Regions from separate parts of the Paenibacillus sp. CAU 1782 genome, predicted to be linked through region 2. Evidence: riboswitches for the same ligand, from Rfam matches in the RefSeq annotation. Region 2 holds a riboswitch; the other holds the start of a gene.
What was found. Region 2 has a riboswitch for FMN ahead of ribE (riboflavin synthase). Riboswitches for the same ligand answer to the same signal wherever they lie in the genome.
Positions count from the first base shown of each region.

Region 1: it holds a riboswitch for FMN, as region 2 does, so the genes downstream of both, ACX93W_RS08365 (DMT family transporter) here and ribE (riboflavin synthase) in region 2, are expected to answer to the same signal.

Region 1 is NZ_JBTOLL010000001.1:1,744,092-1,758,883, reverse strand. Features, by position in the region: gene ACX93W_RS08370 (LysR family transcriptional regulator) at 114-1,007, shown strand; FMN riboswitch at 1,193-1,341, shown strand; gene ACX93W_RS08365 (DMT family transporter) at 1,467-2,459, shown strand; gene ACX93W_RS08360 (ion transporter) at 2,579-3,403, opposite strand; gene ACX93W_RS08355 (hypothetical protein) at 3,657-3,980, opposite strand; gene ACX93W_RS08350 (DUF2249 domain-containing protein) at 4,181-4,414, opposite strand; gene ACX93W_RS08345 (Crp/Fnr family transcriptional regulator) at 4,516-5,211, opposite strand; gene ACX93W_RS08340 (DNA-3-methyladenine glycosylase family protein) at 5,454-6,062, shown strand; gene ACX93W_RS08335 (methylated-DNA--[protein]-cysteine S-methyltransferase) at 6,120-6,650, opposite strand; gene ACX93W_RS08330 (bifunctional transcriptional activator/DNA repair enzyme AdaA) at 6,640-7,242, opposite strand; gene ACX93W_RS08325 (aminotransferase-like domain-containing protein) at 7,327-8,019, opposite strand; gene ACX93W_RS08320 (GNAT family N-acetyltransferase) at 8,133-8,699, shown strand; gene ACX93W_RS08315 (STM4015 family protein) at 8,987-9,832, shown strand; gene ACX93W_RS08310 (STM4014 family protein) at 9,846-11,093, shown strand; gene ACX93W_RS08305 (STM4013/SEN3800 family hydrolase) at 11,270-12,055, shown strand; gene ACX93W_RS08300 (STM4012 family radical SAM protein) at 12,070-13,407, shown strand; gene ACX93W_RS08295 (STM4011 family radical SAM protein) at 13,404-14,279, shown strand; gene cysC (adenylyl-sulfate kinase) at 14,379-14,792, shown strand, end outside.
Region 2 is NZ_JBTOLL010000001.1:429,517-444,308, reverse strand. Features, by position in the region: gene ACX93W_RS02275 (segregation and condensation protein A) at 1-218, opposite strand, end outside; gene ribH (6,7-dimethyl-8-ribityllumazine synthase) at 254-724, opposite strand; gene ACX93W_RS02265 (bifunctional 3,4-dihydroxy-2-butanone-4-phosphate synthase/GTP cyclohydrolase II) at 750-2,018, opposite strand; gene ribE (riboflavin synthase) at 2,042-2,707, opposite strand; FMN riboswitch at 2,994-3,176, opposite strand; gene ACX93W_RS02255 (peptidylprolyl isomerase) at 3,205-3,636, opposite strand; gene lysA (diaminopimelate decarboxylase) at 3,689-5,020, opposite strand; gene ACX93W_RS02245 (spore germination protein) at 5,368-7,113, opposite strand; gene ACX93W_RS02240 (stage V sporulation protein AB) at 7,145-7,588, opposite strand; gene ACX93W_RS02235 (stage V sporulation protein AA) at 7,566-8,216, opposite strand; gene sigF (RNA polymerase sporulation sigma factor SigF) at 8,458-9,213, opposite strand; gene spoIIAB (anti-sigma F factor) at 9,233-9,679, opposite strand; gene spoIIAA (anti-sigma F factor antagonist) at 9,676-10,029, opposite strand; gene ACX93W_RS02215 (hypothetical protein) at 10,112-10,243, shown strand; gene ACX93W_RS02210 (D-alanyl-D-alanine carboxypeptidase family protein) at 10,240-11,451, opposite strand; gene ACX93W_RS02205 (ABC transporter permease) at 11,570-12,262, opposite strand; gene ACX93W_RS02200 (ABC transporter ATP-binding protein) at 12,255-13,178, opposite strand; gene ACX93W_RS02195 (sensor histidine kinase) at 13,267-14,226, opposite strand; gene ACX93W_RS02190 (winged helix-turn-helix domain-containing protein) at 14,223-14,792, opposite strand, start outside.

The sequences.
Region 1 (14,792 bases), 1.3 Mb from region 2:
CCTACACACTCCTTCTTCTGGACTCAAGTTTACAGCAGTTATTTTCATAGGTAAAATGAATTGTAGGCATAAAAATTATGCCATTTGTCTATGAGAGAGGGCCAATTGGAAAAATGGATATTCGCCAGCTTCAATATTTGCTGCAAATTGTACGCTCCCAGAGCTTTACCAAAGCTGCGGAGCGTCTTCATATTACCCAGCCAACGATCAGCAAAGCTGTGAAAAATTTGGAGGATGAGCTTGGCGTGCAGCTTTTTATCCGGTCGGGCCGGGAAATTGCGCTTACAGATGCAGGGAAAGTGATCGCCCAAGGCGCGGGCAAAATAGTGGACCAGTTGGAGGAGATCGAAAACGGGTTGGCGGAGCTTGTCAGCTTGCAGAAGGGAAGCATTAGCCTGGGTTTGCCTCCTATGGTGGGGGCATACTTTTTTCCATCCGTTATTCGGCGGTTTCGCGAACACCATCCCGGCATTTCTCTAAGTATACTAGAGGATGGAAGCAAAAGGATTCAATCCGCCGTTGCCGAGGGCGAGCTGGATATGGGAGTGGTGCTGCTCTCGGCTCCAGAAGATCAGTTTCATTCTTTTCCTGTAGTAGAAGAAAAACTTCAGGTTGTATTGCCTGCAGGCCATGCCTTGGCGGGTAGAGGCGAAATCAAGCTATCCGAGCTGGCGGCGGAGCCGTTTATTATGTTCCGGCAGGATTTCACTCTGCATGACCGAATGCTGGAAGCATGCCGGGAAGCAGGTTTCCAGCCGGATATCGTTTGCGAAAGCTCGCAGTGGGATTTTATCGGCGGAATGGTGGCGGCGGGATTGGGCATCGCGATGCTGCCGGAAACGATCTGCAAGCAGCTTGCCCCTGGCGCGGTCAGCGTCGTCAAACTGACCGAACCGCTTATTCCATGGCGGCTGGTCATGATATGGCGGAAGGAAGGATATCTATCTTTTGCCGCCCGAAAATGGCTGTCCTTTGCAAGGGAACAACTCTTTAACCCGACAAAATAGGTAAGAATAAAAGGAATTTATTAAAAGCCCTTGACAAGGAGCCTCGCTCCACTTATGATATGAAAATAACATCGCTACTTACTTTTCTAATGTGGGTGTGATAATCATCATAGTCTCAGGACTTGATGAAGCATATAGTTGTCTTAAGTCATTAAGAATTTACTAATTAATCAACTGATTAGCATACTGATCTTCGGGGCAGGTGAAATTCCTGACCGGCGGTGAAGCTGCGAAGCGAAGCCCGCGACTCCCTAAGCCAAGCCAACATTGGCAAAGGGACTGACTTGGTGAGAATCCAAGGCCGACGGTAAAGTCCGGATGGGAGAAGATCGCCATTTTGAATATGCCTTTGGCATGTTTATTTGGCTAGCCCCGTTTCGCATTTTCGATGCGATGCGGGGTTTTTCTTGGAATACGACAACCCCTGAAGGTTGGATGCACGAAAAGGAGCATTCAACCATGAGCAACATGATGTCTTTACCCATCTTCAAAAATCAGGCCGTCAAACCCGCATTTTGGTTTGTTGTGCTAGGCTCCGCGCTGTGGGGCGTCGATCCGTTGTTCCGCATGCTTCTGCTGGACCATCTTACATCGACTCAAATCGCTCTTCTGGAGCATGTTATTCTGGTGTTGTTTATGGCTCCCGTCTTGTGGAAGCACCGGCAACAGCTGAGCAAGCTCCGGCTGCGTCATGTCGGCGCGCTGCTCTTTATTTCCTGGGGAGGTTCGGCGCTGGCGACGGTGATGTTCACAAAAGGTCTTGAATCCGGCGATTTGAATTCGGTCCTCCTGCTGCAAAAGCTTCAGCCCTTGTTCGCCATTCTCATGGCCAGATGGCTGCTTAAAGAAAAACTGCCCAAGTCCTTCGGCATGTTATTCATTGTTGCGATTGCGGGCACCTATTTGCTAACCTTCGGCTTTAAGCTGCCTTTCTCCAATATGAGCGAGATGCTTCAAGCCGGCAGCCTGATGTCCATTGGCGCGGCTGTATTGTGGGGTGGTTCGACCGTAATGGGCCGATATCTGCTGGGCGTGTTGAATTATGAAGCGGTGACGTCGCTGCGATTTATCCTTGCGCTGCCGTTGCTGTTGGCTCTTGTTTTGGGGGAACGCCAAATATGGGCGCTTCCGGGCGAAGCGGGCGGAATGGCGCTGATTGGGCTTAACCTGCTGCTGCAGGCGCTGCTACCTGGCTTGCTTAGCCTGCTGCTGTACTATAAAGGCTTAAGCGCCATCAAAGCTTCCTATGCAACGCTGGCAGAATTAAGCTTCCCAATGGTTGGCGTTTTGATCAACTTTGCTGTATTCCAGCAGGTTATTACCGTAACGCAAATTGTAGGATTTGTTCTCATTTGGGCAACGCTGCTTATTATCTCTCGGCAGAAGGAAGGAATTCTCCAACCGGAGCGGGAGCATAAGCCGGAACGAAGCGCTACAGCGGCGGCGATATAAACCCTGTCTGTGACATCTCGGCTATCCGGTTCTATCATAAATGCGAACCGATTCACATTCTTTATTGAAGCAATCCGGCTGAAGCTGAGCCACGAGCACCTGCTGCTCTGGCCAATGCTTCAGCCTGTTTTTTTGGACAACTGGGTTACAAGCTCTTTCAACTCCGCAATATCGGCTCTCAGTGCAGCCAGCTCAACCTGGTCCTTGGAGGTTTCGGATTGTTGTGCAGACGGAGCTTCGTTGGCGATAACGTTATCTGGCTCATCCGCCGCATTGGCTTTGTCCAGATTGGTCACAATAACGCCAACGATTAAATTCATAACGATAAAGGTGCCAAACAATACAAACGAAACAAAATAGACCCAAGCCCAAGGGTAAATCTCCATAAGCGGCCTCATCATGCCGCTTGACCAGGAATCCAGCGTAATAATCTGGAACAGAGTCAGCAAGGAGGCGTGAAGAGAACCGAACAGATGCGGCATTGCATGTCCAAACATCATCGTTCCGGCAACGGCAAAAATGTAGAGAAGAATAGACAATAGCAATGAAATGTTCCACAACGAAGGCAATGTCATCAGCAGCGCGTTAACCAATCTCCGCAGGGACGGCATAACGGATATGCTTCTAAGCAGCCGCAGCACCCTCAATATTCGCAGAACCGTTACGAAAGATCCTCCGGCAAACAGATGTCCGCTCAGCACGATAGCAAAATCGAACACATTCCAGCCATCCTTGAAGTAGGACGCCCTGTTTACGGCTATCCTCAGCACGATTTCCAACGTAAACGCCCATAGCAGCAGCCGGTCCATCCAATAAATCCATGGGAAATAGGCTTCGTATACGGCGGGATAGGTTTCAAGGCCAACCAGGATCGCATTAATAAAAATAAGAAAAAGCACGCAACTTCTAAACGGGGAAGAATCAATAAACTTGCCGAGGTTCAAGCAAAACCCTCCGTTTCTGGGATAGTGGACTGATGGAATACCACTATTTTACTCTACCAGATCAAAATGCCGGATTCTAGTGAAATTGGGGGCTGTCCGAAAAGTCGTGTGGAATGAATAACTATTCAGCAGGGAGGAAACGGACGGGAAAGGGTGTCTTGGGGGCGGGTTTTTTTGTCCCGTAAAAAATGCCCCATCCATCGCACTGTAATCAGTGAAATGGAACGGGGCTTTTTTGATTGCCTACTCTGTATTAACCCTGAATTTGTTTAGCTTCGTTATACAATCCCGCCATTCCGCCGTATAGCGCATAAAAAAAGGAATCCGGCGCATCCAGGGAAAACGAGGTGTATTGTTTAGGGTCCGTTTCCAGCATGCCTTCGAATAATCTGGCGCTGTCATAGGCATAAAAGCAGAAATGGACGAATTGAAATTCAGGCATTTTTTCATAGATGGTCACGATTTCGTCGGCATAATCGACTACGCTGCGAGACGCTTCCTGTACCATCGTAATTGCATCTTCTACGCCAACCTTGATTCGGATCGTTCGCGGGTCGATAATCGTAACATTTGCCATGGTCTTCGCCCCAATCATAAAATACGTGTTCAAAAAGTTCGGTTTTCAGTGCCGAGAAGATGGCTTGAAGCTAGAAATCGAGGAGCGGAGCTTAGTGAAAGCTAAGTGAGCACCGGAGATTTCGGCTGAATGCCATATTCGACGCTGACCATGACACGAGTAATGCTTCGTAATGGAAAGCGGACTTTTTGAACAACCTTTTAAAGCTTGCCGATGTTGACGCGGAACCATTCAGGACCTTGCTCAATGTATTCCCATGTAAACTTCTCAGGATGCATGGATTGGAATTGGAAACGAAGCGGCACAGGATCATGGTCATTGACCAGAAGCATAGCTTCACCTGGCTCGAGATTGTTGAAGGTTTCGAAAATCACTTTATGCTTGAGCTGTGGCGGATATTCAGTCGCATTAACGGTAGCAGCGAATTGGCTCATTGTTAATTCCTCCCGGTGTTAGGTTTGGTTTGCTCCCTCATTATAAGACAGGAGCAGGGTGGGCTTTGTGAGCCGTGTCACATATTTTCCAATTAGGCGGGTTAGCTGGAACCGATCTGAGATTTCAATCCGCGAAGGTCAAAAATAATAATTTGATTGCGGCTAACCTCCAGCAGTTCCTCTTTATTCAACTGGCTTAACAGGCGGTTTACCGTTTCGCGGGTTGTGCCGACGGAATTGGCGAACTCCTGGTGGGTCATGGGCAAATCGATGACGCAAATGTTGTCCTTGAACTTGCCGAGTTGATCTGCCAGTTGCAGCAGCAGCGTGATGACGCGGTGTTTGACATCCTGCCCCGTCAAACCCTGGATTTTTTCCTGAAGCTCCCGGATTTTATCGCCCAGCACGGTCATCATTTTAATGCCGATAGATAGATTGTTCAGCATAAGCGTTTCGAATTGAGCCACCGGAATGGCGAGCAGTCGCGAATCTACAATGGCTTCCGCGGTTGCAGGATAGGGATGGGGATGGAAAAAGCCGATATGCGGGAACATGTCGCCTGTCGACAAGAAGGAGACAATTTGATCATGGCCGTTTTCGTCCGTTTTGAACGTTTTGACCAGCCCTTTTTGAATAAAATATACGCATTCCTTCTCGCTGCCTTCCGTAAAGATGATGGAACGCCTTGGTATGCGCCGAGAGATGGCGATTTCCGCAACCCGCTCCAATTCCTGCTCGCTGAGATCGTGAAACAGGTTTGTTTTGCGAAGAAACGGAATGATGAACTCAAGATTCATTTTGTTGCTCCTTTCCAGTCTGGCATGGTTCTGTAATGCTATTATACTGGAAAAAAAGCTCCATTGCGGTTGCAGTCGCAACCTGCCGGGACAAATCACAGGCGAAGTTTCACATTCTTGCCCTTTCATTCCGAAAATTCTTTCGGGCGTAATGATTGGCGTATACTATTAGAGAGATAAATGATTAGAGAGATAACAGCAATCGATTGGCAAAAAACTCGCCGAGGGAGTCGGGATGGATTATGCAGCATAAAAAAATGTTTCATTACGGCATGACGGAAATCCAGCATTTGAAGGCAAATGACCCCAAGCTTGGAGCGGCTATCGAGGAGCTTGGCAGCATAGAGAGAATCGTCATGCCTGATCCTTACCAAGCGTTGGTTTATGCGATAGTCGGCCAGCTCATATCCGTGAAGGCGGCAGATGCGATCTGGAATCGGATGGCGGAAGAGTTGGGCGACATCACATCAGCCAATCTGGCTAGCTATGAGGTCTTGACCATTAAGGGCTGCGGATTAACGATGAAAAAAGCAGAAACGATTTATACGATTTCTACCCAAATTGAAAGCGGAGATTTTTCGATGGAGGAGCTGCAACGTTTACCGGACGAGGAAATTTTGAAACGTTTGACGGGTATCAAGGGAGTTGGACGATGGACAGCGGAAATGGTGCTTATTCATGGACTGGGGCGTCAAGACGTGGTCAGCTTTGGCGATGCCGCCATCCGGCGAGGGATGATGAGACTGTACGGCTTGTCCGAGCTGGACGAAGAGGCTTTTCGGCGCTATTTGGCCAACTATTCGCCTTACGGCACAGTTGCTTCCCTTTACCTGTGGGCGCTGTCGCTTTGACAGCCCCGTATGACTGGCACGGACCGGGAGGCAGCTCGCAGCTATAATCGCAATCAGCTATAATCGGCGGGTTCCCCGTTCAAGCTCCAGCAGCTTTGTTTTCATCTCCATTCCGCCACGGTATCCCGTTAACGCACCGTTTTTACCGATAACGCGATGGCAGGGAACAACGATCAGCAGCGGGTTGGCGCCAATTGCCGTTCCGACTGCGCGCACCGCTTTTGGTTTGCCGATGGTTTCCGCAATGTCGGAGTAGGAGCGGGTATGACCGTAAGGAATGTCGCAAAGCGCCTGCCAAACCGCTTCCTGAAACGGCGTTCCCTTTAGATGCAGCTTTAATTCAGGCTGTAAGATGCTGCCGTCCAAATAGGAAATAAGGGCATTGGCATGGGACTCCAGCGTGTTGTCATTTTGCTCCAGGTTCCGCCCGGGATAGCGGGAAACCAACCATTGCTGAAGTTCCTCTAATGGGGCGTCTTGCGAACCGATGAAACACAATCCCGCTTCGTTTGCGGCTAGATGTAGATTCCAGTCTCCGTGCCGCAGCAGCGACCACTGGATGGCCGGCATGTTTAGGTTAGCATTCATCAGAATCAACCTCCTGTCTTTTGTTGTGGTTCATGCGATAGGCTTCAGGGGTCAGCCCCGTCAGCCTTTTGAATACGGTTATAAAATAAGGCGCATTGGGCCAGCCGATTTCTTTGCCGATTCCAGCGACCGGATTGTCAGTCGTTAAGAGCAGATGTTTTGCGCGGGAAAGGCGAAGGGCTTGCATATAGGCCAAGGGCGTTACTCCTTTGATTTTTTTGAAGGTGCGGTGAAAATGGTAAGGCGTCCCATGACAAACGGCGGCTAACTCCTCCAGTGTCAAAGGTTCATCATAATGACGGTCTATATAATCCGCCGCGATGGCGATCCATTCTTCGTCCGGCAAAGCCGTTCCGGTTGGCTTGCACCGTTTGCAGGGGCGAAATCCGGCGGCTGAGGCTTGGGAAGCATCATCGAATCGCATTACATTTTCGCGTTTCGGCACTCTCGATTTGCAGGAAGGCCGGCAAAAAATGCCGGTTGTTTTGACAGCGTAGAGAAATGAACCGTCATAGCTTTTGTCATTGGCCGCAACCGCCTGCCATTGCTCGTCCGAAAGTCTTTTCTCCAATCCATCATTGCAGCTCTCCATCGTTGTCGCCTCCTCCCATCCAGTATAACCTCCGAGTTGACGTTCGTGTTTATTTTCAAATGGAATAGCAAGATCGCAAAACGTTTATAGCAAAAGGGGAAGGAGTATCTGGGCCAACGCTGAGGCGCCCGTTTCGATATGTTCTTCCGGGATTCCGCCAAAGCCAATAAGCAGCTCGCGCTTGAAGCCGTCTTCCCGATGGCGATGGCCGGTTGTATAGGGAGAAGCCGGAGCAATTCGAATGCCTGCCTGTTTGGCAGCTTCCGTCAATGTCTCCTCCGAGCAGCGTGACGTTACGGTCATAACGAGATGAAGGCCAGTTACGGCAATATCGACATCGCCTTTTCCGCCAAAAGAGCGGCTGAGCGCTTCCTTTAGCAAATTCATCTTTCGCCGGTAAACATTTCTCATCCGCCGGATATGGCGTTCAAAATGGCCGTCGCGAATAAAATGCTCCATCGCGCGCTGATAGATTCGCGGGGAAGAGGGCTCAAACATCGATTGTTGGCCCAGACTGCGAAAGGCGGGCAGCATTGCTTTTGGCAGCACCATATAATGAATGCACAATTCCGGCGCCAACGCTTGGGGCATTCCGCCAAGATAGACGACATTGGCATCCGCCTCCAGTTGGAGATGCCCTTCAGGAGAAATGAGGGGAATTGCAACCCCGGTTCCCGCACCTGTAATGTCGAGTGGAACAACGGTATAACCTGCCGACCGAAAAGCTTGAGGGATGAGCGGGTAACAGGGATTTTCCGCGGCTAATATACGGGGCATATCCTTCAGCATCAGTGTCAAGAAGTGCAGCAGCAAACTGTATATTTATTAGTGGTCAGTTTCGTGATAGCTTTAAGTATACGCAAAAATGAAACAAGAAGGTAGGAACAACTATGAAAAAACCGATACGATTTTTGGAAGGGACATCCGTCTATTTGCGGCCCGTTGAGGCAGAGGATGTCGATTGGTATTTACAAGCGCTGCATGATCCGGAAACGAGAAGGCTTACGGGTACGCAAAAGTATTTTACGAGAGAGCAAATCGTTTCTTATCTTGAAGGAAAGCGGGAGGATTCCTCGACGGTATTGCTCCTGATTGCCCGAAGAGAAGATGATGCGCTCATAGGGGATATCGTTCTTCAGGATATCGATCCCAGAAACCGCAACGCCAATATCCGAATCGCGATTTTTAGTAATGGCAACCAGGGAAAAGGGTATGGAAGCGAAGCGATGGATCTGCTCCTGAATTATGGCTTCGGCGTCTTGAACCTGCATCGGATCGAGCTGAATGTGTTTGATTACAATAAACGGGCGGCTCATGTTTACGCAAAACTTGGTTTTAGAGAAGAAGGCATCCAGCGTGAAGCGTTGTACTACAATCATGCCTACCACGATTCCATTCTGATGAGCATTCTGGAGGATGAATATCGGGAGAGCAGAAAAATAGGGCGGAAAGCCTAGTTGCAAAACGAACAAAGCGGGCGGCAAGCGGAATTGAGCTGAAAGTGGTCTGAAAGAGGCTTGAAAAAGACTTGAAAAAGGCTTAGGAGAGCTTTGAAAGAGATGCACGCAACACAATAAAATGAGACTGTTATCGGATTGCCAATTTAGGCGTTTTCTGCTAATGCATATTAGCGGTGCTGAAAGCGTCTTTTGGCATTTGGCAGGTTGGCGGGGGCGATTTGACTCTGTCTTGACTCAGGTGATAGGGTAGATTGTGGAAGTATATTTTTTCGGGAGGGAAAGTCATGACGGAATTGAAGCTTTCGGTAGATTATGAGGAATTTGAAGATGGAAAACGAGTTGAAGATGAAATCGAACAACTGGCGGGTTCCCCTGAAGGCGCTGCATTGACCAGCCTTATTATCGGCGAGTGGGGCCATTCCTTCGAGAATAGCTCGAAGGAAACAGTAGAAGCACTGGTTAAGCACAGTGCAAGTTTTCCTTCGCTTCGCAAACTGTTTATCGGAGATATGAGCTCCGAGGAATGCGAGATTTCCTGGATTATTCAATCCGATTTGTCTCCGCTGCTCTCCGCTTTTCCCGAGCTTCAATCACTAACGGCGCAAGGCGGCAACGAATTGGAATTCAGTTCACTTGAGCACGACAAATTAGAGGAACTCATTATTATATCGGGCGGCTTGCCCAAAAAAGTGCTAAAAAGCATAGCCGGCGCCACTCTGCCGAATCTGCGCAAGCTGGAGCTGTATCTCGGCGTTGAAGATTATGGCTTTGACGGAGGTTTGGAGGATGTGTTGTCCGTTATTCCTCCGGGCAAATTCCCCAAGCTGACTTATTTGGGCTTGAAAAATAGCGAGCTGCAGGACGAGATTGCAATTGCGTTGAGCCAGCATGAAGTTTTGGGCCAATTGGAGACATTGGATCTGTCTCTTGGCACGCTTAGCGACAAAGGCGGCGAAGCGCTTCTGTCCAGCTCTGGCATCAAAGGTTTGAAAAAGCTTGATTTGAACTACCATTATATGACGGATGATATGGTGAACCGTTTCCAGGCTAGCGGTCTTCCGGTTGATGTCAGCGATCAGCAGGATATCGACGAGGAGGAGGACTGGCGTTATCCTTCCATCACGGAATAACGAGATTATCGGAATGAGCAAAAATTCGGAAGGCGGTTTGTCTTCCGTACAAGTCAGGCCTCTAATCGTTATCGGGCAGCCGGGGGATAGGCGTACGGAGGGGATACAGTCCGCGCTGGATAAGCTATCCCTTCCGCCCGCCGTCATTGTTCCCTTTGCCGATGCGCTAGGGGGAGAAGGCGTACTGGAAAAAGCCGCGCGCGGGCTGAGCGGAGCGCCGTTATTGCGAATGGAATCGCCAGGCGGCAGCTTCGAGATCGAAAAAGCGCTAATTGCGCTGGGAGCGCCGGATGCTGCGCGGGAGGTAGACGATGCGCTGCATCCTCTTCCCGATCATCCCCATTTGTCTCCGCTGAGCGCCGCGTCCGCGCTGCGGCTGCCCGAGCTTCCGGGCGTGCTGCATCATCCCGGCCAATGGTTCCGCGGATATTGCAGGCTGCTGGCAAGTTTGCGGCGCGAAGTCAAGACGGCGCTTCCGGAAGCGCGATGGCTGAATGATCCGCAGGACATCGCCCTGATGACGGACAAACGCCGAACGCAGGAGGCGCTTGCCCGAGCCGGCGTTGCTGTGCCTCGAACCATCGGCGGAGAAACGCCTCCCGATAATTATGAATTGTTGCGGGAGGCGATGGCAGCGGAAGGGGTCCATCGCGTTTTTGTGAAGCTGGCTTCCGGTTCCGCGGCTTCCGGCGTTATTGCCTACCAGGTTAATCCCGTTACCGGCGCGGAGATCGCCATGACGACCATTGGCGTAGAGAGCTATGTGACGCGCCCTCCTGTTTACTACAACAGCGGCAAGCTGAAGCGTTATACGGACAGCGGGGAAATCGCAGCTATTGTGAATTGGCTGTACCGCCATGGCGCTCACGCGGAACAATGGATAGCCAAACGCCGCGTGGGAGGACAAGCCTGCGATATTCGCCAGCTTGTAGCGGGAGGAGAAGCCGGTCATGCCGTTGTCCGTGCCAGTAAAACGCCGGTCACTAATCTGCATTTGCGAAGCCAGCGTTTGAATCCTGCCGAGGCGGGGTTGTCCCCCGAGGTTCAGGAAAGAGTGCAGTGTATCGCCCGGCAGACAGCAGCGGTTTTCCCGGCTTCTTTTTCAATGGGCGTTGACGTGCTTGTATCGGAAGGCGCGCAGCGCTGTTATGTGGCGGATGTTAATCCCTTTGGCGATTTGCTCTATGGCGTGCGGCATGAGGGGCTGACCCCCTATGAATGGGAAATGTCATTATTGTTCGGGCGAAGCGGCGGCGTATGAAGTCGCCGTCTTTTCTCCGCACAGGAATCGTCATGTTTTCGGGTTGGCTGAAAATCAATTCCATACCGGCGAAAAAAAGTTCCGCAACATGCGGTCGCCATTCTGATATGGCCTCGACAGAGGTTTTTTATGATTCCTGTTTTTTTGCATCATTACACAAAAGGTGGACTTAAAACATGACGGATATGAACGCCGTTGTAGGCACACATGACATTTTAATGATTACGCTGGATACGCTTCGGTATGACGCCGCCGTGCTGGAGGAGGCCAATTGTCCCAATCTGTGCGGCAGCGGCCCCTGGGAGAAGCGCCATACGCCGGGCAGCTTTACCTATGCGGCGCATCATGCTTTTTTTGGCGGGTTTTTGCCAACGCCAGCAACAACGGACAAATCGCGGCATATCCGGCTGTTTCATTCCAGCCGTACGGGTTTGAAAACGCATCCCCATACCTGGTTGTTCGATACCCCGGACGTTGTTTCAGGCTTGGCTGCCGAGGGGTATAAGACAGTATGTATCGGCGGCGTTATTTTTTTTAGCAAAAAAGTGCCGCTTGCGAAGGTGCTCCCGGGTTATTTTCAGCATAGCTACTGGCGAATGAACTTTGGCGTATCCAATGCCCGTTCCACGGAAAATCAGGTCAATCACGCTATTAAGCTGCTCCAAGCGACGCCACTCGACCAGCGGCTTTTTATGTTTATAAATGTATCCGCCATTCATGGCCCCAGCCATCTCTATGTTGAAGGAGCGCACAAGGATTCCGTGGAAACCCAGCGTGCGGCGCTGCGATATGCGGACGGCGAATTGGGGCGGCTGTTCCAAGCTTTTCGGGAGCGGGGAAATCGAGTATTTTGCCTTGCTTTTTCGGATCATGGAGAAGCCTTTGGCGAAGATGGTTATCATGGACACCGGTTGGCCCATGAAACGGTTTGGGACGTTCCCTACCGCGAATTTTTTCTATAGAGAGGAGGAGGGCCATGACGACAAGTACACATTCCGAGCTAAGGGACTATATCACGGCTAACCCTTACCGCTCTTATTTATATTCCTATCCTCACAAAACGTCATATCAGAGCATCGACCCGCCGTTGTCTCTTGGAGAGCTGTGGAGGGATGAGCCGGCTGAATCTTATTTTCTGTATATGCATATCCCTTTTTGCGGAGCGCGCTGCGGCTTTTGCAATCTGTTTACGCTGCCTGACAAGCGCGATGATGTCCATGTCCGTTATGTGGATGCGCTGGAGCGGCAGGCCGAGCAATGGGCAAAATTGATTGCCGGCAAGCCCTATGCCCGTTTCGCCATTGGCGGCGGAACTCCGACGCTGCTCTCTGCGGAGCTTTTGGAACGGCTGTTCCGCATTGCGGTTGATAGAATGGGAGTTGATCTTCAGACGGTGTCCATTTCCGTTGAAGTGTCCCCGGAAACGATAAACGAGGAAAAGCTGGATGTACTGAAGAGGAACGGAACCGACCGGGTCAGCATGGGCATCCAGAGTTTTGTTGCGGCAGAATCCGAAGCGATCTACAGACCGCAAAAGCCGGAAATTGTCTACAAAGCGCTGGAGCTGCTGCGACAGTACAATCTTCCCATTCTGAATCTGGATCTGATCTACGGCCTGCCTGGGCAAAGCATCGAGAGCTGGCTTTATTCTCTTGGCGAGGCGCTGCGTTATGAGCCGGAGGAAATCTTCTTATATCCGCTGTATACGCGGGAGCATACCATCGTTAAGCCGGGAGAAATCGCCAAACATTCCGATATCCGGCTGGCTTGTTATACGGCGGCAAGAGAGCTTCTGCTTCGGAGCGGCTACCGTCAATATTCCATGCGCCGTTTTGCCAAAATATCCGCGCCGGGCAGCGGAAAACGTCTTCTGGACTACAGCTGCCAGGAGGAAGGGATGGTAGGTCTTGGCTGCGGAGCACGCTCCTATACGCGGGGCGTGCATTACTCCTCCCGCTATGGCGTCAGCCGCAAAGCGACGGAAAGCATTATTGCCGATTACGTGGCGGCGAAGTCTTACGAACATGCCGATTACGGTATCGTACTGGAGCTGCAGGAGCAGAAACGGCGGTTTATTTTAAAAGCGATCCTGCATGCCGAAGGCCTTGCATTAAATCATTACGAAAGCCGCTTTGGATCGTTGCCGATGGATGATTTTCCAGAGCTTCGTCTGCTTGCGGAGTCAGGGCTGGCAGGGGTGGAAGACGGAGCGCTGCTTCTGACGGCTGAAGGGATGAGTTATTCCGACTCCATCGGCGACTGGTTTATTTCCGGGGAAATTAGAAATCGAATGGAAGGATTTGTGCTGCCATGAATGCGGTGGTGTATTACCGTGGGTCGCTTTCCTCCTGCAATTATGATTGTCCCTATTGTCCCTTCGGCAAAACGCGAGACAGCGCGGAAACGTTGGCAAAAGACAAGAAGCAGCTTGAGACATTCGTGGGCTGGGCGCGAGAGCAGGGAAGCAATGGCCATTCCCTTTCCATTTTCTTCAACCCGTACGGGGAAGGTTTGGTTCACCGCTGGTACCGCGATGCGATGGCGGAGCTGTCCCATATGGAGCATGTGGATAAAGTGGCGATCCAAACCAATCTATCGGCGAATCTGGCTTTTCTGGAAAAGCTGGATGCCAACAAAACGGCATTATGGGCTACCTACCATCCCGGGCAGGTGAGCGAAGAGAAGTTTTTGGCCCAATGCCTTAGAGTATATGAGGCTGGCGTGCCGTTTAGCGTAGGCAGTGTTGGGCTTAACAGCGCTTATCCCGCTATTGCATCCCTTCGCGAAAAGCTGCCCGGCGATGTGTATCTCTGGGTAAATGCGTACAAGGACAAGCCCAATTATTACAGCGACGAGGATTTGGCGTCTTTCCGCTCCATCGATCCATTATTCAGTCTGAACGTAGTGGACTACGACAGCTACGGCAAATCATGTCATGCAGGCCGGAGCGTTTTTTACGTACAAGGAGCGGGGCTGGTCAAACGCTGCTACAAAGACAGACGGGTCATCGGCAACTTGTATCGGGACGGACTGGAGGGTTTATCTGCCGACAGACCCTGCGGGATGAAAGCATGCGATTGCTATATCGGCTACATTCATATGCCGGAGCTGCAGCTTAAGCAGGTGTACGGCTCAGGTTTGCTGGAGCGGAATCCGGCAGCAAATGCCGGCACAGTCAGGGGTTAGTTACTCGTTTTGTACCAGTTTGGTGCAGGTTTCTTTTGCATTTTCACAACGTGGCAAGTGTTAATTATGGTGTCGAGCTGAAAAAAGGGGCCTTAAAAAATGAAGCATGAAAGTGGCACGAGTATCGATTTTATCTCTGTTGCAGAAAGTCGTGGTCAATCTGGTGTGGAAAACCTGGGCCGCGGTCAAACCATTTGGCTCACCGGACTGTCCGGAGCGGGGAAAAGCACGATTGCTTCCGCATTGGCAGAAACGCTCCGAAGCAAGGGGGTAGCCGTGGAGTGGCTGGATGGCGATGAGCTGAGGAAGAGGTTAGGCTCCGAATTGGGCTTTAGCCGGGCTGATCGCTTTGAAAATATCGCCCGAGCCGTCTATCTCGCGGATATGCTGAATCGGCATGGAGTGACGGTTATTGTATCGCTTATCAGCCCATACCGGGAAATGAGGCAATATGCAAGGCAAGCGCTGCCGAATTTCAGCGAGATATATGTAGATTGTCCGCTGGAAGAGTGC
Region 2 (14,792 bases):
AGCTGCTTGCTTTTGATCGCCAGCAGCGTTGCCGCCATAACCAGAAATTCACTGGTAACCTCCAGCTCCAGCTCCTTCATGGCATTCAGATAGTCCATGTACTGAACCGTAATTTCGCTGATGGAAATATCGTGGATATCGATTTCCGCTTTATCGATCAGATGGAGAAGCAGGTCAAGCGGACCTTCAAACGTTTCAAGCCTGTAAAGCACTGACAAAATGAAGCCCTCCCGCCGTCTGGCAAATCAAGGCGTTAGCCCTGAAGCTGCTTGCTCAAATTCGCCATTTCGATAGCGCTGGCAGCCGCTTCATATCCTTTATTGCCGGCTTTTGTGCCCGCACGCTCAATTGCCTGCTCGATGGAATCCACCGTCAGAACGCCAAATATCGTCGGAATGCCGGTTTTTAGCGCAATTGCAGCTACGCCTTTGGCCGCCTCGCTGCACACATAGTCAAAATGCGGCGTAGAGCCGCGGATTACCGCGCCAAGTGTAATAACAGCGTCATATTTGCCGCTTTCCGCCATTTTTTGGGCAATCAGCGGAATTTCAAAAGCGCCTGGCACCCATGCCACTTCAACATCATCGTCCTCCGCTCCATGCCGCTTGAACGCGTCCAATGCTCCGCTAAGCAGCTTGCCGGAGATGAATTCATTAAATCTGCCCACAACTACGCCATATTTCAATCCCTGGGATACTAAATGTCCTTCATAATATTTTGCCATGTCTGCTACTTCCTCTCCAGTTATATTAGTGCTGCGGCGTTGTTGCCGCTTTTTCGCCCTGCTGTGCTTGCTCCAGTTCATCCAACTCCAGCAAATGCCCCATCTTGGCAGCCTTGGTGCGCAAATAGCCACGGTTGCTGTCATTGGCCGGCATCTGGATTGGCACGCGGTCAACCACTTCGATGCCGTACCCTTCAAGCCCTTTGATTTTGCGCGGATTGTTGGTCATAAGCTGCATTTGAGTAATGCCAAGATCCCTCAGGATTTGTGCGCCTATCCCGTATTCCCGCAAATCGGGAGCAAAGCCTAGTTTAATATTCGCCTCAACCGTGTCCAATCCCTGCTCCTGAAGCGCATATGCCTTTAATTTGTTGATCAGCCCGATGCCGCGTCCTTCCTGGCGCATATAAAGCAGAACGCCGGCGCCGGCTTCATTGATCTGGTTCATCGCAGCGGCAAGCTGCGGTCCGCAGTCGCACCGATGAGAATGGAATACATCCCCCGTCAGGCATTCCGAATGGACGCGCACCAGCACGGGCTGGTCAGGCTTGATTTCGCCTTTAACAAATGCGACATGCTCCTTGTCGTCCACTTTGTTTTTGTACGCAACGGCGCGGAACTCGCCGAAGTCGGTCGGCATGGTCACATCCACGACCCGTTCCACAAGCTGCTCCTTTTCATTGCGGTACCGGATCAGCTCTTCAATCGTAATCATTTTGAGGCCATGCTTGTTTTTGAATGTTACAAGATCGGGAAGACGGGCCATAGAACCATCCTCTTTAATAATTTCGCAGATGGTTGCCGCCGGGCTTGCTCCACAGAGAAGGGCTAGATCAATTGCCGCTTCCGTATGGCCGGCACGGCGCAACACGCCGCCTTCCTTGGCGATCAGCGGAAAGATATGCCCGGGACGGCGGAAATCCTCCGCACGCGCCGCTGGATCGATTAAAGCCTTGATGCTGACCGAACGCTCGTATGCCGAAATACCCGTGCTTGTGGAAATATGGTCAACGGATACGGTAAAAGCCGTACCGTGGTAATCCGTATTTTTTTTCACCATTGGCGGCAAATCCAGTTCCTCGGCCCGCTCCGCCGTAATGGGAGCGCAGACCAGGCCTCGCGCTTCGGAAATCATAAAGTTGATGACCTCGGGCGTCGACTTATCGGCGAGAGCAACCAGATCTCCTTCATTTTCCCGATCTTCATCATCCACTACAATGATGGGGCGTCCCGCCAACAAATCTTTCACCGCGTCTTCAATTGTGTCAAACGACGCTTGTTTTCCTTCCTCCATACGATCCCCTCCCAATGTCCCTCTTACAAAAATCCGTGTTCCGCCAAATAACCGGTTGTCAACTTGGAGGCGCTGCGCCGGCCGTTTTGCTCCGGCTGGTTGAAATGAAGCAGGTGATTCACATATTTGCCGATAATATCGCATTCGATGTTAACCGTCTCGCCAGGCTGACGCTGCTGCAGAGCCGTCTCCGCCAATGTGTGCGGGATAATCGAAATACAAAACTCGCCTTCCGATACATCCACCACCGTCAAGCTTATGCCGTCAATCGTGATGGAGCCTTTCGGAATGATGTAACGAAGGCTTGAGTTGTCATGAAGAGATATTTTAAAAACAACCGCATTGGCATCCCTATGCCTGGAAACAACAACGCCAGTCCCGTCCACGTGCCCCTGCACGATGTGGCCGCCAAATCGGTCGCCTGCTTTCATCGCCCGCTCCAGGTTAACTCCGTTGCCTGGCTTTAAACTGTGCAGTGTGGATTTACGGTACGTTTCAGGCATAACATCCGCAGCAAAAGAATGTTTATCGAAGGACGTCACGGTCAGGCACACGCCGTTTACCGCAATGCTGTCACCCAGCTTAACCCCGTCGGTGACCACGCTTGCCCCGATCAATAGCTGCATGGCTTCACCTTGCCGGGTGACGCCTTTCATAACCCCAACTTCCTCTATCAATCCGGTAAAAATACGTCTCTCCCCCTCTCTCCTCCAATGCGCCAACTATCCAGCGCTTTGAACGCCATATGCCCAACAACGCAAAAAGCCCCTCCAGGCAGCTTGCCGAGGGGATTCAAAGATCATGAGAACAACGACAAATAGACGATTAACCTGCCTTTTGGCAAAGGGTTACAGTCTATTTTTTGCGCAGGACAAAAACTTCTTGCGAAGTCGTCCAAAAAACCCAAATTCCCTCAAATGTGAATTAAAGCACAAATGGAAATGTGTTGGGATTTTGTTTTACGCAATGCCGAAGCTTCTCCTTCTCCCATCCAGACTATACTGTCGGTCCCGGATTTGCACCAGGTCCACCGCATTGAATAGTTTCATTCAATCCGGGTCACGGACTGACGGAGAGCGCCGGACATACGGTTACCCGTTCTGCCCGGCCCTTCCGATCACCGCCGGTTGGGACTTTCACCCGACCCCGAAGGAAAGCTATTGATTATATGGTTAGCATCTTACCACTATTCGCCGGAAACTTCAACCTTCTCCATTTTGTCTCCGTTTTTGAGCGCATCCACAAACTCCATGCCTTTCGTCACTTTGCCGAAGACAGTGTGGCCTCCGTCAAGATGCGGCTGCGGCTGGTAGCAGATATAGAATTGGCTGCCGCCAGTGTTGCGTCCGGCATGAGCCATTGCAAGCGTTCCGCGCTCGTGCTTGTTAGGATTGATTTCGCAATTGATTTGGTAGCCGGGGCCGCCTGTGCCGTTGCCGGTTGGACAACCGCCTTGTGCAACAAAACCAGGAATAACGCGATGGAAAGACAAACCGTCGTAAAAACCGCTGTTTGCCAGCTTTTCAAAGTTTGCGACCGTATTTGGAGCATCCTGATCAAACAGATCCAGGTGTACCTCGCCGCCGCTTGCCAATTTGATTTTTGCTTGTTTTGCCATTTTAAACATCTACCTTTCTATACCGAATAAAGATACGTTACCAATTTTATCTTTATTTCGCAAGTGCGGACTTTTGCAAGCGGGCTGGAATTACGTCGTTTACGACGATATCCTGCAGCGATTCGCGCTTCACAACAAGGTCGGCCTGTCCGTCCTTCACGAATACGACCGCAGGGCGGCGAATCCGGTTATAGTTGCTTGCCATGGCGTAATTGTAGGCGCCGGTACAGAATACGGCCAGCAAATCTCCGCTTTCCGATTTCGGCAGATCCAGATCCCAAATCAGCATATCGCCGCTTTCGCAGCATTTGCCGGCGACGGAAACCGTTTCTTCGGATGCCTCGTTGGCGCGGTTTGCCAGAATCGCCTCATAGCGCGATTGATACAACGCCGGACGCGGATTATCCGTCATGCCGCCGTCGACAGCAACGTATTTGCGAACGCCTGGGATATCTTTGCTTGTCCCAATCGTGTACAGCGTAGTGCCCGCATCGCCAACCATGCTGCGGCCCGGCTCTACCCAAATTTCAGGAAGCGGGAAGTTTGCCTGGCTGAATTTATTTTTGATCGCATCCGTAATAGCTGCTACATATTCGCCCAGCGGAAGAGGCGTGTCGCCTTCCACATAGCGGATGCCGAAGCCGCCGCCCAGGTTGATTACCTTAAAGGTCAGATCGAATTCTTCGCGGATGGATACGGCAAAGTCTGCGACTTTGTCAACGGCCATGCGGAAACCTTCAACCTCGAAAATTTGGGAGCCGATATGGGAGTGTACGCCGAGAATTTCCAGGTTAGGAAGCTCAAGCGCCTGTCCGATTGCGGCTTTGGCCGAACCATTGCCAAGATCGAAGCCAAACTTGGAATCTTGCTGGCCTGTGGAAATATAGTCATGCGTATGAGCCTCAACGCCCGGCGTGATGCGGAACAGGATATTGACCTTTTTGCCTTTTTCGCCTGCAAGAGCGTTGAGCAGAGCCAGCTCGTGGAAGTTGTCCACCACGAAGCAGCCGATGTTGGCGTCAAGCGCCATATTGATTTCGTCCGGCGTTTTGTTGTTGCCGTGGAAGTGGATGCGCTGTACCGGGAAACCGGCTTGCAGCGCCGTATGCAGCTCGCCGTCGGACACAACGTCCAGCGACAGCCCTTCCTGCTCGGCGATAGCGCACATTGCCATAACGCTAAACGCTTTGCTGGCGTATGCGACCTGGAATTTGAGACCGGAAGCTTTAAACGCTTCCACATATTCTCTAGCGCGCTGGCGAACGAGATCCTCGTCCACGATATATAACGGTGTGCCGAACTGTTGCGCCAGATCCGTAACGTCGCAACCGCCTATTTCAAGATGGCCTTTGTCATTGATTTTGCTTGTTCCATGCAGGTACATTGGTTACCCTCAGCTTTCTTCCGTTCCTTATAGAGGATGTTTAAAAAACCCGCATTCCATTACGCAGCATGTCTAACGACATGTTCAGCATCGAAAATGGAATTCAGCCGAACTCTCCGTTCCTCACGCAGCTATCACTACGCTCCGGTCCTCGATTTCTAGCTTCATCCCATCTTCTTGGTACTGAAAACCGGGCTTTTTGAACTCACAATTAAAGATAAACGGATATGATTTGCATCTTATAGCATCAGTATAACGCAATCCTTCCCCGCCCGAAATGGATAAATCCGCATTTCATTTGTATTTTTGGTATTGCCCCCAATCGGACCGGTGTACCCCCCCCATCCTTACTCGCCTTCCGGCAGCTTTTCCGACTGCTGCGGACGCAAAATATTAGGCCTTGTCCGGTTATGCAAAACCGGTTTGCGGATAATGATGCTCCATAAAGCTTTGGCGTCAAACGGAATAATCGGCCACATATAGGGACGGTTCATGGAGCGCTCCATCACCAGCATAATAAAAATGAGCGTGCAAACGACCATAAAACCCGGCGCTTCAAACGCCGCCACGGCGACCAGCAGAACCAGCCGCACGATCCGGTTCGCCAAACCGAGCTCATAGCTGGGCGTTGCGAACATGCCGATTGCCGCTACAGCCATATACAGGATAACCTCGTTGACGAAGATTCCGGTTTGCACAGCAATATCGCCAATCAGAATAGCAGCAACCAGCGATACTGCCGTCGCCAACGATGATGGGGTATGCACAGAAGCCATCCGCATCAGGTCAACCCCGATTTCCGCCAGAAGAAACTGTACAAACAGCGGAATTTTGCCTGTTTTGTTGGGACCGATAAATTCCAGCATGGGTGGTTTGTATTCCGGATGCATAACGAAAAGCAGCCACAAGGGCAGCAGGAAAAGCGAGGCCAAAACACCAATAAAACGGACCCAGCGCAAATAAGTCCCGATAAGCGGCGTCTGGCGGTTTTCCTCCGCATGCTGCATCAGATCGGTATAGGTCGTGGGCAGCGTCATCACGCTGGGCGAGGTGTCCACAAAAATGGCGACTGCGCCTTCCAGCAAATGCGCTGATACCGTATCGGGACGTTCGGAATAACGAACCAGGGGAAATGGACTCCAGCCCCGATTGATTGTCGCCTCCTCCAGCTGCTTGTCCGCAAGCGGCAATCCATCGACCTTGACCATGCCGATTTTGTCCTTGATGGATTTTAGCAGTTGCTTATCAACAATATCGTCGATGTAGGCGATACAGACATCGCTTTTGGTTCGTTCGCCGATCTGAATCAGCTCATACCTCAGCCCGGGATCGCGCAGGCGTCTGCGGACCAAAGAAACGTTAACCATCAACGTTTCGATGAAGCCGTCACGGCTTCCCCGCACCACTTTCTCCAGCGAAGGCTCCTCCAGCCCGCGCGCCGGAAAATTTTTGGCGTCGATCCGCAAGGCGGTGTCCTCTCCATCGATAAACAGCGCCGTTCCCCCGGCCAATACGCTGTTGATCAGCATCGTCCAGTCGCTTTCCCGCTCCACTTGCGCCGCGGGCACATAATGATCCAGAAACATATGAAGCGCATCGCTGTTCAAGTCGTCGGGATGAAGATAAGTCAGCCGTTTGAGCACCTCTGTAAGCAGCTCGTCTTTAACCAAACCGTTCATGCAAAAAAGCGCCGTTTTCCGCTCCCCAAACGTCATCTCGCGCACAACGATGTCAAAGCTCGTTTTAAAGCCCACTTCGACCTCCAGCCGTTTGAGCACCTCGTCCAGAGAAGACGGGATCGGCCTTGCCTGTTTTGCCGCATCTTCCCCCTTGTCTGCTGCTCCTCCCTTTGAAGAGGCCTCCCTCTCCCCCTGTTGACCAGCTCTACGGGCGCCTGCCTCATCGTCCCTTCTTGCTGCGTTATCATCGGGCGATTCCGAACGATCAATCATGTCACGTTTGCTTTCATCCTCTTGTCCCCTGTATGAACCCCCTCTCTCCTCCATCTGTTGTTGTTCAGGCATGCCGGGCTTCCAGCCGGATTTCCCGCCGCGTCCCGCTTCTTGCTCCCTATCCTGTTCCATATCTGTCATCACCTATCGCCTCCGGGGAATGATCGTTGCGTCACCATTGAAAAATCAGCCAATCAAACAGCGAACCAAGCGTTTTGCCCAATACCATGGACATCACAAGCGCAAACATATAACGGGACAGCCCCATCCGTTTGGCCAAAATCGGCAGCACGTTAATGACTTCTGTCAGCGCCGCTGCCAACATGCCGATAAAAATGCCGTCAAGCAGTCCAGTCAAGCTCACCAGGGGAACAAAATCAAGCGGTAGCCGCCAATCCAAAAAATCGGCGAAGGTCCAGTACAGCGAACCCGCAATAATTGCGGTTTCGAACCAGACCGATTTGCGAAAAGCCCGCGCCAGTTGGGCAAGCCGGGGAATCAAATCGAACACGATCAGCAAGGCCACCATCCCGCTGCCTACGGCCAGTCCGCCGGCAAGTCCAAGCAGCGCCAGAAACAAATTGATCGCCAGCTCAGCCATGTCCGTTGTTTCCATTTGGCTCAAGGTCGGCCTGCTTGCGCATTTCATCCGCGATGACATAATCGTTCATATTTTCCTGATAAAGATATAGCTCAACTTCCAGCGGATTGGGTTCTTCATTAAATTTTTTCTTGAACAAATGATTAAAAAACAACACCATGCCAAGCCCTACGCCAAGCGAATATGGAATTTGGAACCAGAGCGGATGCTCCGTGCGCCGGCCCGTAATCAGCTCCACGATGCGGATATGCACTTCCTTCATGCTGACGTCGGTGTGGAAGTTCATGATCGCCAGACCCGCCCCGAAAAACAGCAGCAGCCAGGCAAAGACCAGCACAAGATAACGGGGCTTAACCGGCTTGTCGGCCACCATAACCAGCACTTGGGGATCGCCATAGGCTTCAACCGTCAAATTGGGGATTTCCTTGCGCAAGGCTCTCACAATCTGAAGCAAATCGATCACGACGCGATTGCCGTCCGCCTGACGGTGGCGATACAGCGGGAACCGCTTCAGCTTTTGCTCCAGCGCATCCTCGTCCGTCAGGAGCCTCGCGGCCTGGCCCAGCAATACCTCGTGGCCGGTTTTAATGTATATTCGTCGTTTGAGCCGCAGGTAGAGAACGGGATGGCTGATTGCGTCCATCTTGCATCTTCCCTTCCGCTAATCATTTTCCACGAGAGGTTGTTCAAAAAGCCCGCCTTCCATTACTCACTGAGCTACCACTAAGCTCCGCTCCTCGATTTCTAGCTTCATCCCATCTTCTCGGTACTGAAAAGCGGCCTTTTGAACACGTTCTTATATAAAGCTTTGAACTCGCATTGTTAGTATGGAACGCGGAGGATAAGGATACTCAACCAATTTCATGAAAAAAAGGATCAAACCGCTATAACGCGATTTGATCCCGAATGGACTGCAATATTTTTTTCTCCAGCCTGGACACCTGCACCTGGGAGATGCCAAGCCTGCTGGCGACCTCAGACTGCGTCTTGTCGCGGTAATACCGCAAATAAACGATAAGCCGCTCCCGTTCGCTTAACCCCCCGATCGCTTCCGTCAGAGCCAGCTTGTCGAACCAGCGCTCCTGCGAATCATCCGCAATCTGGTCCATCAGCGTGATGGGGTCGCCGTCGTTTTCAAAGACGGTTTCGTGAATCGAAGCAGGCGGTTTGTTGGCTTCTTGGGCAAATACTACGTCCTCCGGAGAAATGCCAAGCCGTTCGGCCACCTCCGAAATGGTGGGCAATCTTCCCAGCGTTTTGGACAACTCATCCCGCATCTTGCGGACTTTCCCTGCCGTTTCCTTCAACGAACGGCTTACTTTCAACGTACCGTCGTCGCGAAGAAAACGCTGGATTTCCCCGATAATCATAGGCACCGCATAGGTAGAAAACTTGACATCATAGGACAAATCAAATTTATCGACGGACTTCAGCAATCCGATGCACCCGATCTGGAAAAGGTCCTCCGGCTCGTACCCCCGGTTAATAAAACGTTGGACCACCGACCATACAAGCCTTATATTGCAGCTTACCAGGGTATCCCTGGCGACCGTATCGCCCGATTGGCTGAGCGCGATCAGCCGCTTGACTTCCGCGTCGTCCAAATAAGGCTGGGCTGACTGCTTCAAATGAACATCCATGAGGCTCAACCCCTATACTCTAGTTATAGAGCGCTTTTTTTGATTCAATACGCTTCAGCATGGATATGGTGGTTCCTCCGCCAAGCGTGCTGTTTACCTCGAAACGGTCCATGAAGTTTTCCATAATGGTAAACCCCATGCCCGAACGCTCCAGCTCCGGCTTGGACGTATACAAGGGCTGCAGCGCCAGCTCGACATCCTCGATGCCTTGCCCTTCATCCGAAATAATAATGGCCACCGTATCGCGTTCAATGCTGGCTTCGACCTTGACCAGCTTTGCCGGATCGTTGTCATAGCCATGGATGATGGCGTTGGTTACCGCTTCGGAAACAGCGGTTTTGAGATCGTTCAGCTCTTCCAGCGTGGGATCAAGCTGAGATACGAATGCAGCAACGGCAATTCTCGCAAACGCTTCGTTCTCCGAACGCGCGCTGAATGAAAGGGTCATTGTGTTGCTTCCGTTCATGACACCACCTCCAAACTGGTGATTGCGCTTCTTTCATTGTCATGGATGTCCACGATCTTAAACAAACCGGATAGCTCGAAAAGCCGGTAAACGCCTGGATTGACATCGCAAACGGCCATTCTTCCGCCCTTTGCCCTGATCTGCTTGTAGCGCCCCAGAATGACGCCAAGACCCGAGCTGTCCATGAATTGCAAGTCTTTGAGACTCAGAATGACATGGCGAACCCCATCGCGAAGAAGCTCATCCTCCATTTTGAATCTGACCCGATCCGCCGTGTGGTGATCCAATTCGCCTTGCAGCCGCACAATCAATACGTTGCGGCGATGCTCCAAATCAATTTGCAGACTCATATGCACCCTTCATCTCCTTTAGCCTCTTCTCTTTCCGCCGGTATGAGAGAAGGGATTCTTCGCCGCCGCTGGATATTCCTGCATGGCGACAAAACTAGAAGCAGACCGCTACAAGCTGACAAATCCGTTTCCCGCCTTAGCCCGAAATGCGACAAAAAACGCCGCAAATGCCGAAGCCCGCGCCGTCAGCCGGCGCGGGTCATTGAAGCTTTAGTGGAAAAGACTGTGCGAGGAGCGCTGGAACATTTGCCACCAGCCCGCCTTGCCAACGCTTTGCGGCGCCGTCAATTGGAACTCCTTCAGCGTTTGCCCGCCTTGGTAGACGACAAGTTTGCCAATCGGCTGGCCTTGCTTCACCGGCGCTTTTACGCTCTCCTCCAATTTAAGCTCGTAGCGGATATCGTTTGTTGGCGTCCCTTTTTTGAGCAATACGCTGTAAGAACGGTCCGCCGTAAGCGGCAAGCTGGATTCCTTGCCCTTCTGGATGGTCAATGCGCCAATCTCTTCACCCTGCTCCACGATGGGATAGTTCATGTATTGGGCAAAAGCGAAATCGAACATCTGAGATACTTCCGAATTGCGCTGTTTGGTTGTTGGCTCGCCCATAACAACAGCGACGACGCGAAGCCCGTCCCGCAGCGCGGTGGCCGACAGACAATATTTCGCTTCGCTCGTATATCCCGTTTTCAAGCCGTCTGCTCCGCTGTAGAAGCGAACCAGCTTGTTCGTGTTGACCAGCCAAAACGGCTTCTCGGACGTTTTCCGCAAATAATCCTGATAGAGGCCGGTATATTTCGTGATTTCCTGATGCTTGAGCAGCTCCCGCGACATAATGGCAATATCATGCGCCGAGGAATAGTGGCCTTCGACCGGCAAGCCGTTGGGATTGACAAAACGGGTGTCGTTCATCCCAAGCTCGCGGGCGCGCTCGTTCATGCGGGCGACAAATTGACCCTCCGTTCCCGCCAGCTTCTCCGCCATTGCGACGGACGCATCGTTGCCGGACGCAAGCGCGATGCCCTTGATCATGTCCTCCACCGTCATTTCTTCGCCTTGCTCCAGAAAAATTTGCGAGCCGCCCATGGATGCGGCGTATTCGCTGGTGGAAACCTTGTCGCTGAGCTTGATCGTGCCGTCGTCGAGCGATTCCATAATAAGCAGCATCGTCATAATTTTGGTGATGCTTGCAGGCGGAAGCTTGGCGTGGCTGTTTTTTTCAAAAATAACGGTTCCCGTATCGGCGTCCATCAAAATCGCCGAATTTGCGCTTGGCGCAAGGTCGGGAATTGCCGCGGCGTTTCCGGCATTTCCTGCGGCGTTCCCGCCCTGGGCCGGTGCTTTCTCTTCAGCTCCTGCCGCTGATGGCAGAAGCAAACTACATGCCACCAGCATAGCGGTTACTATTTTTACAGTCTTTTTCAAAGCGCAGTCCCTCCTGAAAGAAAAGCGGTTATATTTTCCTATTCAGTGTTGACCTCTGCGCCGTAAATTATTCCATCGATTTCCTATTGTCTGCAACTTGCCAATCTGCACCTTTTATTTAGACGACATCGACTTGATCCACTTTTGAAATGGCAAGCCAGGCAATGCCCAGGCCAATCGCCGCTAATGTTAAAGGAACCGCCAGCACAGAGCTTAATGTAAAATCGCCGCTGTTGCTGTTAACAATCGCGCCGATAATCGTAGCCGACACGATGGTGGCTGGCACCGATTTTTTCATCATACCGAAAAATAAGGAAATTAAGCTCATGCAGGCAGCGGCGGCTCCATGCAGTATCGTTTGGATAGCATGTTCGGCAAGCTGGCTGCTTGTCAGAGCTTCCGGAATATTGCCGACCTGTCGATCCAAAATTACGAAAAGACCGGTAATTAGAGCTGTACTGATCACAATCGCGCAAAAGGTCCACAGCACAACCAGCAGCAGCTTGGCGCTGAGCAGCTTTTTTCGGCTGACGGGGTACATAAACAGCACCGAAATCGTTTTGTTTCTGTATTCACTAATAACGAAACGGCTAATTAAGGTCCCTCCGTATACAATAAAAGCCATTCGTACGAATGTGCCAATCATGGCGAAGAGCTGCTCGAAGTTTTGAAACTCCGGCATTTCCCCCATTGCCTCCGCAAAATAAGGCAGGAGCGACAATCCCGCTATAGCGGCAGTTACAATCAGAAAGCCTAGCGAAAACGGTTTGAATTTCATTTTTTGCATTTCCAGCCTCATCAAACTAAGCATGTCTTTTCTCTCCTTCCAGCAATCCCACAAAATAATCCTCAAGCGAATTGGCTTTCACCGTAATGGATTCCAGAGGAACATCATGCAGAATCAACTTTTTGGAAAGCTCGCTGGTCGTCATGCCGGTATCATAAATGCGCACTTCGGACTCGCCGCTTACTTTGAAATTGGAGATGGACAGCTCGTGCTCCAGAACAAACGCCGCTTTTTTCGCATCGGCCGTGATCAATTCGGTATAGTTGGCATTGGTATTCCTTACGCTGCTCATAGAGACCTCTTTTACAAGCTGCCCCTTGTCCAGCACCCCGATTGTGTCCGCGATTTGCTCCATTTCGCCCAAAATATGACTGGATATTAAGAGAGTCATTCCGTATTCCTTGCTGAGCGAGTCGAGAAGAGTCCGCATTTCACGTATGCCTACGGGGTCCAGGCCATTGATCGGCTCGTCCAGCAGCAGCAGCTCCGGTCTTGTCACGATCGCTCTGGCGATCCCGAGACGCTGCTTCATGCCCAGCGAAAACTGCTTGACCGGCTTGCCTGTGACGCCTTTCAAGCTGACCCTCTCCAACGCTTCGGGGACAGCATTTTTGCGAAAATATCCCATGTATCGGCAGTGGAGCTCCAGATTTTCGACGGCAGTCAGTTTATCGTAAAAAATAGGATATTCGATGATGCTCCCCATTCGTTTCAGCGTTTCATAGGAATTCGGCTGCAGCGGCTCTCCGAACAACTGTATTTCACCATCGGTCGGTTTGACCAGATTGGTCAACATACGCATAACCGTTGTTTTCCCCGCTCCGTTGGGGCCAAGAAATCCGTAGATTTCACCCTTTTTGACATGCATGCTGACATTGGACACGACCTCTTGGTCCTTATACGCCTTGGTCAGTCTTGTTGTTTGAATGATGTAGCTCATTGCTTTACCTCCCTGGACAATGAATGTCTTTTGCTCTTGATTTCTATCATACCGGGAAGCCTTATCTTTTTCGTTACGCGTATCTTACTTATTTCTTAAGCGTTGAATGCCCTGGTCCGGCTGCCTTCGGAAGGCGCAGGGCAAAAACCGTTTCCACGTAAGGATTGCTGCGTAACTCAATATCTCCGCCCATCTGTTCCGCCAAACGTTTGGCTATGCTCAAGCCCAGGCCGCTGCCATGGTACTGCTTGTTTCTGGAATCCTCCAACGTATAAAGACGTTCGAACACATGGCCTACGTGCTCCTCCGCTATCCCCTTGCCCCTATCCAGAACCTCGCAATACACCCACTCATGATCGGAGTAAAGCTTAAGTCCAAGCATCCGGCCTTCATTTCCGTATTTGACCGCATTGGAAATCAGATTGTTCAGGATGCGATCAAGCGCTTCCGCATTGGCAAAAGCGTAAACCGGCTGCTCCGGCAGTGAAACATCCACCTGAATCTGCTGCGACTCCAGCAACTCGTAAAAAGCCAGCAAATTGGCCGAACACGCTTCATTCATATGTATCCGTGCAAGCTCCAGCTTGCGGTCGCCGGCTTCAAGCAGGGCCAAATCAAAAAATCGGTTCATTAGCGAGATGACCTCCAGCCCTTTTCCATGCACCTTTCCCAGGAGTTCCTCACGTTTGTCCGGAGGCAGGTCAGGACGGCGATGCAGCGTTTCAAGATAACCCAAAACGACGGTCAGCGGCGTTTTTAAATCATGGGAAACATTTGCAAGCATCCTTCTCATGGCCGCTTCCGTCATTTTGAATTGCGCCGCTTCCTTGTCTTTGCCTGTCAAAAACGAGTTCATGGCAGCCAGCAATGCCTGAATGTCGGGGTCGCCCGATGGATGCAGCAATTGAACGGGGACTCCGTTCCGGTTCATTTCCTCAAGCTTGCCCGTTATGTATTTCACACCGGCACGCTGCTCGGTCATTCTGGACAGCACAAACAGGAGTACCGCCGCCAGCGCCGCCGCAGCTACCCAAAGCGCTATGATCATGAGCCCAACTCTCCCAGCCGGTAGCCGATACCCCAAAGCGTTTTAATATAGACCGGTGAAGAAGGATCATCTTCGATTTTTTCCCGCAATCGGCGAATATGGACATTAATTACATTTTCATCGCCCAAATAAGGGTCCTCCCATATGGCGCTATACAATTGACCTTTGGAAAACACCCTGCCCGGATATCGCGCAAAAAGAGCTAAAATCTGAAATTCCTTTGCTGTTAAAGGAACAACTTCCCCGTCTTTTGTTACGGTAAAATTGTTCTGATCGATCAGCAACTTGCCGATCCGCTGCACCGCTTTATCCTTTGCCGCTTCGCCCGAATAACGGGTTGCCCTGCGAATCGCCGCTTTTACTCTAGCCGTCAGCTCAATCATGGAAAACGGTTTGGCTATGTAATCATCGGCTCCGAAGCCAAGTCCAATCGCCTTGTCGACATCTCCGTTTTTGGCGGACATAATCAGGATCGGCACCGTGCTGTCTGTTCGGATAACCTGAAGCACATCCATGCCGCCGGTCCCAGGAAGCATTAAATCCAGCAATACAAGATCAATGCTTTT